2 regions of the Streptomyces sp. NBC_00012 genome follow, and region 1 is predicted to be linked to the other one. Evidence: predicted binding sites of a transcription regulator. Region 1 holds the regulator's gene; the other holds the start of a gene.
The links. The regulator HspR, encoded in region 1, represses chaperone genes until heat shock. The targets are predictions, from matches to a motif close to TTGAGNNNNNNNNNCTCAA.
Positions count from the first base shown of each region.

Region 2: a site for HspR is predicted at 1,789-1,807, ahead of lon (endopeptidase La). Genes of this name have one in related genera too.

Region 1 covers NZ_CP108309.1:4,705,823-4,710,018, reverse strand. The annotation lists gene OHA19_RS21725 (pyridoxamine 5'-phosphate oxidase family protein) at 1-117, shown strand, start outside; gene OHA19_RS21720 ((2Fe-2S)-binding protein) at 240-560, opposite strand; gene OHA19_RS21715 (hypothetical protein) at 557-874, opposite strand; gene OHA19_RS21710 (helix-turn-helix transcriptional regulator) at 1,003-1,989, shown strand; gene OHA19_RS21705 (heat shock protein transcriptional repressor HspR) at 2,098-2,544, opposite strand; gene dnaJ (molecular chaperone DnaJ) at 2,546-3,733, opposite strand; gene grpE (nucleotide exchange factor GrpE) at 3,827-4,196, opposite strand, start outside.
Region 2 covers NZ_CP108309.1:2,958,037-2,962,232, forward strand. The annotation lists gene lon (endopeptidase La) at 1-1,766, opposite strand, end outside; gene OHA19_RS13440 (AAA family ATPase) at 1,993-2,481, opposite strand; gene OHA19_RS13445 (bifunctional serine/threonine protein kinase/MFS transporter) at 2,630-4,196, shown strand, end outside.

The sequences.
Region 1 (4,196 bases):
GAGGTGGTGGCCGACGCGGTACGCCGCTACGCGGAGCGCTACGAGCGCACGCCGAAGCCCAGCCCGGACCGGATCGTCATCGAGATCGCCGTGGACCGGGCGCTCGGCAGGGCCTGACCGGCCCGCGGGCCGGGGACCGTGCCCGGCCGGGAAAAGCACAACGGCGCCATCGTGTTCAGGTCACGATGGCGCCGTTGTGTGGGGGAGTGACTGAGCGACATGGAACGACGGGGGATCGCTCAGGCACTGCGGGGGGTGGCGGAAATGGTCTCTGGCTCGAACAGCTGGTGGTCCCGCCGGTCGAGGTTGACGAAGATCATGTCGTACCGGATCGCACAGCGAACGGGCTGCGGAGCTCCACGCGGCTTGCGGAGGCATCGGTAGGCACGTACTTCATCGTCTTCTTCACGTGCGACAACGATGGGGTCGCCGAACAGAGTGACCATCAACGAGTCGCCACAGTGGGGGATGGCAGTGACGAGATCGATGAAATGCCAGCCTGATCGGTAGGCCGTGGCCATCTCTCGCCGGAAGGTCCGGTCGTCCGGCGGGATGGTCATGCGCCTGTGCGGGCCGTGGCGGAGCCGGTACCGGTGGGCGAGACCCAGCCGATGTCGGACGACTTGGCAGGTGCGATCGTCCACCCGATGTCACCATTGGCAGCGGCCTGGACGGTCCACCCGATGTCGGACGACTTGGCAGGTGCGATCGTCCACCCGATGTCACCGTCGGCAGCGGCCTGGACGGTCCACCCGATGTCGCTGCCGGCGACACCGTCCTCGCTCCAGCCAATGTCGCTGCCGCCCAGCAGCCCGATGCCCAGGGCCGCGACGAACGAGACGGCAAGCGCCGAGCGATGCATTCGCTTATACATAGTCGGCTTCGTCCTCACTTGTGGATTCTTCTCCCCCGCACCTAAGACGATGTCCCACCTGGGCACGCGAACACCACCGCGTAGATGCATCATGTTCTTGCATGTTCAGGAACCTGGGGGGTGACGATATGACCACAAGCAACACAAAGCCGACACATTCTCATGGGATCACCGAACTGTGCGATGCGGGAGGACGTCTTTACGCCAGTGCTTTGCGTCTGGGACGCATCGCCCGTGCCGAAGTCGAGCCGGCGCCCTGCCTGATGGAGTTCGCGCTGCTGCATCCCGATCCGGACGACCCGGACTGGCTCCGGCCCGTGCCGCCGTCCACCGCCCTTGCCCAGCATCTGCATCCCATCGAGCGCGAGATCCTGGAACGGCGCCGGCACTCGGTCGAACTGACGGAGTCGTTCGAGCCATTCATGGACATCAGCACTCTGGGGCCGCCCAGCACCCACGCCATCACGGTGCTGGAGGGCGTGAACCGGATCAACGCCGCCCTCGATCTCGCCACCGCAGAGTGCCGCACCGAAGTGCTCACCGTCCAGCCCGGCGGAGGACGGATCGAGGACCGCCTCAGCAGGTCGCTGGAACGCGGTCTGTCCGTGGTCCACCGCGGTGTCAGCATCCGCACCCTCTACCAGCACACCGTGCGCCACAGCCCCAGCACACTCGCGTACGCGGAGCGCATGGCGGACGGCAACGTGGAGATCCGCACGCTGGAGGAGCTCATCGAGCGCCTGATCGTGTTCGACCGGACCGTGGCCTTCATCCCCGCCCAGGACGACCGCCAGGTCGCCCTGGAGCTGCGCCATCCCGGGCTGGTCGCGTACCTGGTCAACGTGTTCGAGCAGCTCTGGACGAGGGCGGCTCCGCTCCGCGAGGAGATCAAGTACGAACCGACCTCCCTGGGCATCAGCGGGGTGCAGCGCTCCATAGCCCAGCTCCTCGTGGAAGGCCACGTGGACGACTCCATCGCCCGCCGCCTCGGCATGAACGTCCGCACCTGCCGCGCCCACGTCGCCAAGCTCGCCGCCGCCCTCGGCAGCAACAGCCGGGCCCAGCTCGGCTATCTGATAGCGCGGTCGGGGATCCTGGAAGAGGAACAGAGCTGACGCGGCCCCGTCCGCCGCACACGGCACACGGCGAACCGCCCCGCACACACGACGAAGGGCCGGGGAGCCGACCCGTGAGTCGGCCACCCGGCCCCTGACTGCCCGCGCTCAGTCCTTCGGCCGCTTCGGCCGCCAGACCACCAGCGCGCTGGTCTGCTGCACGTCCTGGTACGGCACCAGATCGCGCCGGTACGAGGCGTGCACCTGGGCCTCGCGCTGCTGCATCGCCTGCGCCGCGCCGTCCACCGCCGCCGAGAGCTCGGCGACGCGCTGCTGGAGCGCGGCGACCTGGTTCTCCAGCTCGATGATGCGCTTGATACCGGCGAGGTTGATGCCCTCGTCCTGCGACAGCTGCTGCACGGTGCGCAACAGCTCGATGTCGCGGGCCGAGTAGCGCCTGCCGCGCCCGGCCGTGCGGTCGGGCGAGACGAGGCCGAGACGGTCGTACTGGCGCAGTGTCTGCGGGTGCAGGCCCGAGAGCTGGGCCGCGATCGAGATCACGTACACCGGGGATTCATCGGTCAGTTCGTACGGATTGCGTCGTCGGCCGTCCACCTCAAGCTCCCTTCGCTGCCTGGAACAGCTCCGCCCGCGGGTCCTGGCCCGCGGTCGCCTTCCGGTAGGCCTCCAGGGCGTCCCTGGCCTCGTTGCTGAGGTCGCCCGGCACCTTCACCTCGACGGTGACCAGCAGGTCGCCCCGGGTGCCGTCCTTGCGTACGGCGCCCTTGCCGCGGGCGCGCATCGTGCGCCCGTTGGGCGTGCCCGGGGGCAGCTTCAGCGTGACCGGCGGGCCGCCGAGCGTGGGCACCTTCACCTCGCCGCCGAGCGCCGCCTCCGTGAAGTCGACGGGCACGGTGACCGTGAGGTTGTCGCCCCTGCGGCCGAAGACCGGGTGGGCGTCGACGTGGACCACGACGTACAGATCGCCGGCCGGTCCACCGCGTTCGCCCGGACCGCCCTTGCCGCGCAGCCGGATCCGCTGGTTGTCCGAGACGCCCGCCGGAATCCTGACCTGCATGGTCTTGGAGGACTTGGCCCGTCCGCTGCCCTTGCAGACATCGCACGGGTCCTGGGCGATGAGGCCCCGGCCCTTGCAGTCCACGCAGGGGTCGGTGAGCGAGAAGCCGCCGCCGGTGCCGCGCGAGACCTGGCCGGTGCCGAGACAGGTCGGGCAGACCCTGGGGGTGCCGTTCTTGTCACCGGTGCCGGAACACGCCTTGCAGGGCGCCTGGCTGGACATCCGCAGCGGGACCGTGGCCCCCTCGACGGCCTCGGTGAAGCTGAGCGTCACCTCGGACTCGATGTCCTGGCCGCGACGCGGCTGCACCCGTGTCCCCGTGCCACCCCGGTTGAACAGGCCGCCGAAGACATCGCCCAGACCGCCGCCACCGCCGAAACCGCCGGCCGCGCCGCCCTGGCCCCCGCCCTGGGTGCCGCCGAAGAGGTCGCCCAGGTCGAAGTTGAAGTTGCCGCCCGCGCCGCCGGGGCCGGCCCGGAAGCCGCCGTTGCCGAAGAGGGCGCGTGCCTCGTCGTACTCCTTGCGCTTCTTGCTGTCACCGAGGACGTCGTTCGCCTCGGAGATCTCCTTGAAGCGCTCCTCGGCCTTGTCGTCGCCCTTGTTGGCGTCCGGGTGGAACTCGCGGGCGAGCTTCCGGTACGCCTTCTTGATCTCGGCGTCGGTGGCGTCCTTGGGGACGCCGAGGACCTTGTAGTAGTCCTTCTCGACGAAGTCCTTCGTGCTCATCGACGTCCCTCCTTCCGGACGATCGGCCGTGCGACCGGCCCGCTGGCCGGTCGCACGGCCGGGCGGTGTGCCGCGAGTTGGTCGGACGGAATGTCAGACCTCCTCGGTGCCACCGCTCTCCTCGTCGGTTGCCTTCTCTTCCTTCGTTGCGGCCGGTGTCGCACCCGGCTGGGGTTCGGCCACCGCCACCCGCGCGGGGCGGATGGTGCGCTCGCCGATCCGATACCCCGGCTGCAGGATCGCCACGCAGGTCGTCTCGGTGACGTCCGGCGCGTACGAGTGCATCAGGGCCTCGTGGATCGTCGGGTCGAAGGGCTCGCCCTCCTTGCCGAACTGCTGCAGGCCCAGCTTGGCGACGACCGTCTCGAGAGACTCGGCCACCGACTTGAACCCGCCCACGAGCTCGCCGTGATCCCGGGCCCGGCCGACGTCGTCGAGCACGGGCAGGAGCTCGGACAGGAGA
Region 2 (4,196 bases), 1.7 Mb from region 1:
CCGCGCAGATCCGCTTCGGTGACCGTGAACGGCAGCTCCCGGTCGCCCAGTTCGTGCTGGGCCGCGACCTTGCGGAGCAGCCGGGCGACGGCCCGCTCCAGGTTGCGTACGCCTGCCTCGCGGGTGTACTCGCCGGCCAGCCTGCGCAGCGCGGACTCGTCGAGCGTCACCTCGTCCTTCTCCAGACCGGCCCGCTCCAGCTGGCGCGGGAGCAGGTGGTCCCGGGCGATGACGACCTTCTCGTCCTCGGTGTAGCCGTCGAGCCTGACCAGCTCCATGCGGTCGAGCAGGGCCTCCGGGATGGCTTCGAGCACATTGGCCGTGGCCAGGAAGACGACGTCGCTGAGGTCGAGCTCGACCTCCAGGTAGTGGTCGCGGAAGGTGTGGTTCTGCGCCGGGTCGAGGACTTCGAGGAGAGCGGCGGCCGGGTCGCCCCGGAAGTCGGAGCCGACCTTGTCGATCTCGTCGAGCAGGACGACCGGGTTCATCGAACCGGCCTCCTTGACGGCCCGCACGATACGTCCCGGCAGCGCACCCACGTACGTACGCCGGTGGCCCCTGATCTCCGCCTCGTCCCGCACACCGCCGAGGGCGACGCGGACGAACTTGCGGCCCATGGCGTGCGCGACGGACTCGCCGAGCGAGGTCTTGCCCACGCCCGGAGGCCCCACCAGCGCCAGCACGGCACCGCCGCGCCGCCCGCCGACCACGCCGAGCCCCCGGTCGGAGCGCCGCTTGCGGACGGCCAGGTACTCGGTGATGCGCTCCTTCACGTCCTGGAGCCCCGCGTGCTCGGCGTCGAGGATCTCCTGGGCGCCCCGGATGCCGTAGGCGTCCTCGGTCCGTTCGGTCCACGGCAGTTCGAGGACGGTGTCGAGCCAGGTCCGGATCCAGGAGCCCTCGGGGCTCTGGTCGGAGGAGCGCTCCAGCTTGTCGACCTCCTTGAGCGCGGCCTCGCGGACGTGCTCGGGAAGGTCGGCGGCCTCGACGCGGGCCCGGTAGTCGTCGGACTCGTCCTCCGGGTCGCCGTTGAGTTCGGAGAGCTCCTTGCGGACGGCTTCGAGCTGGCGCCGCAGCAGGAACTCGCGCTGCTGCTTGTCGACGCCCTCCTGGACGTCCTTGGCGATGGACTCGGCGACGTCCTGCTCGGCGAGGTGCTCGCCGAGCCACTGGATGGCGAGCTTCAGCCGGGCGACCGGGTCCGTGGTCTCCAGGAGCTGCACCTTCTGGGCGGTGGTGAGGAAGGGCGAGTAACCGGAATTGTCGGCGAGCGCGGAGATGTCCTCGATCTGCTGGACCCGGTCCACGACCTGCCAGGCGCCGCGCTTCTTCAGCCAGCTGGTGGCGAGCGCCTTGTACTCCTTGACCAGCTCGGCGGCGGCGCCGGGGAGCGGATCGGGAACGACCGCGTCGACCCGGGTCCCCTCCACCCACAGCGCTCCGCCCGGCCCGCTGGTCCCGGCCCCGATCCGCACCCGGCCCCGGCCGCGGATGAGCGCGCCCGGATCCCCGTCCGAAAGCCGTCCGACCTGCTCGACGGTGCCGATGACACCGGTGCCGGTGTACGTACCGTCGATCCGCGGCACAAGAAGCACCTCGGGCTTGCCGCCACCGGCACGGGCCGTGGCCTGTGCGGCCTCCACGGCGGCACGTACATCGGTGTCCGACAGGTCCAGAGGCACCACCATCCCGGGCAGCACGACCTCGTCGTCGAGCGGCAGCACGGGCAGGGCGAGCGGAGTGACCGCATTGGAATCGGTAGCCATGATCTCCCCTTCGGCAGTCAAGTTGAGCTATGCAGACTCAATGCTCGTGAGCCTTACATTGTTCCCCGGGGTGCGTTCGCTGTGAGCGATCGCGTGCTGCCGTCCTGCAATGGCGGATCTTGCGCAGCTCAGCTCCGAACTGCACATGATCTTGCACAGGCCGGCGTGACCTTGCACCGCCCGGAGCGCCCTGACTTGCCCTGCCCAAGCGCCCTGACCAGACGGGTCACTGCTCCACAGCTGCTGGAAACGGGTCGAACTCCGCCAGCTCTTCGGCCGTCGGCCGCTGGAAGTACCGGATCGCGTCATCGAGATGGTCCTGAGTGATGTGGAACGTGCCTCGCGGCAGGTTCCCGTTGCGCTCGGACAGCCGACGCCGCAGTTCATCCGGTGGCGGATCGAGCAAGCACAGCACGACCTGGGCCCCCAGAGCCCGAGCCTCGCTCCGGTAGTGATCGCGTTCCTCCCGGGACCACAGCCCCCAGTCGAGCACCACGTTGCCGCCCGTCTCAAGAACACGTACGGCGACGCGCCACTGCACCCGCTCGACCGGATCACGCATGGTGTCGAGCTCGTCACCGGAGAGGTGCGGATGAAGCTCATGCAGCCACTCGTCAGCCGTCAACCGAAGGGCCGACCACTCCCGCTCCAGGCGCCTGGCCCACGTCGTCTTGCCGGAGCCGGGCAACCCACAGGTGAGAAAGAGAATCGACACGGCCGCAACCCTACTCAGCGAGGGTGTCAGCAGCGATCGGGATTCGACGGCTTCGCGTGAATCTGCACGGAGGAAAGGGGCACGCACAGCATCGTCGATCTCATCCGTTTCCCCGCCTGCGCCAGCCGCCTCGGGCTAGATTCCTGGAGTGAACCCGCTGACCGCAGAAGACCCCACATACATAGGCCCCTACCGCCTCATCGCCCGCCTGGGCGCCGGCGGCATGGGCCTGGTCTATCTGGGCCGCTCCGAGATCGGCCGTACGGTCGCGGTCAAGGTCGTGCAGGCGGAGTACGCCGCACAGGCCGAGTTCCGCAAGCGCTTCGCCCGCGAGGTGGCGGCGGCCCGGCGCGTGGGCGGGAACTGGACGGCGGACGTCCTCGACGCCGACACCGAGGCCGAAGTGCCATGGGTGGCCACCCAGTACGTGCCCGGCCCGGACCTGACGACAGTCGTCGCCGAGGACTACGGCCCGCTGCCCGAGCACTCGGTCCGCGTCCTCGCCAACCGCCTCGCCCTCGCACTGCGGGCCGTGCACGAGGCGGGTCTGATCCACCGCGACCTCAAGCCGTCGAATGTGCTGGTGACCGTGGACGGGCCGCGGGTCATCGACTTCGGCATCGCACGCGCGATGGACAGCCTGACCGGCGACAGCCTGCACACCCGCACCGGCATGCTGATCGGCTCGCCCGGCTTCATGTCCCCCGAACAGGTCCGGGGACGTGAACTCACCCCCGCCAGCGATGTCTTCTGCCTCGGCGCCGTACTCGTGTACGCCGCCACCGGACGCCTTCTCTTCGGCGCCACCGACACCGGCCTGAACGCCCACCTCTTCCAGATCGCCGAGGACGACCCCGACCTGACCGGCGTACCGGAGTCCCTCGTCGACCTCGTACGCGCCTGCCTGGACAAGGATCCGGCCAGGCGGCCGACCCCGGCGCAGATCTCCGCCCGCACCGGCGGGGACGGCGGCGGCGTATGGCTGCCCGGTGAGGTGCTGGCACAACTCGGCCGCCGCACCGCCCAGTTACTGGACTACGTGCCAGCGGCGCGGGCCGAGGCGCCCGCCGCCGAGCCCGTGACGCAGACGGCCCCCGCCACCCCCTCCGCGGCACCCGCGTACACCCCGACGGCCCCCGCCCCGGCCGCCCCCGCCCCGGCACCCCGCCGCGGGTGGGGCCTGGCGGTGATCGCTCTGGCACAACTGGCGGTGCTGTTCGCAACGACGATCGGTGACTGGTACCACGTCTACGGCGAGTACTCGGTGATGTCCTACCCCTTCGCGGTCGCTTTCGTCGGGCTGTTATTGCCCGGCGGACATGTCGCGGACCGCGTGGGGCGCAGACGGGCGCTGGTCATCGGCCTGGCGGGCTTCGCGGCGGCCGGCCTGTTGTGCGCCGTGTCCGCCGTCTTCCCCGAGTCCTCCCGCATGGCGGCGATCATTCTGGGCCGCGTCCTGCAGGGCGGTTTCGGCGCACTCGTGACGGCGGCGGCGCTGGCCATGGTGGCCACCGGCTTCACCGAACCGAAAGAACGGATCAGAGCCTTCGGTCTCTACGCCTCGGTCAGTGTCTGCGGTCCGGTGCTCGGGCTGCTCGCGACCGAACCGCTGGGCCCGGGCCCGATGCTGGGCATCGGCGTCCTCCTCACCCTGATCGCCCTGGCCGGCATCCGCGTACTGCCGAACGACCGCCCGGACCGCACCGGCGCCCGCT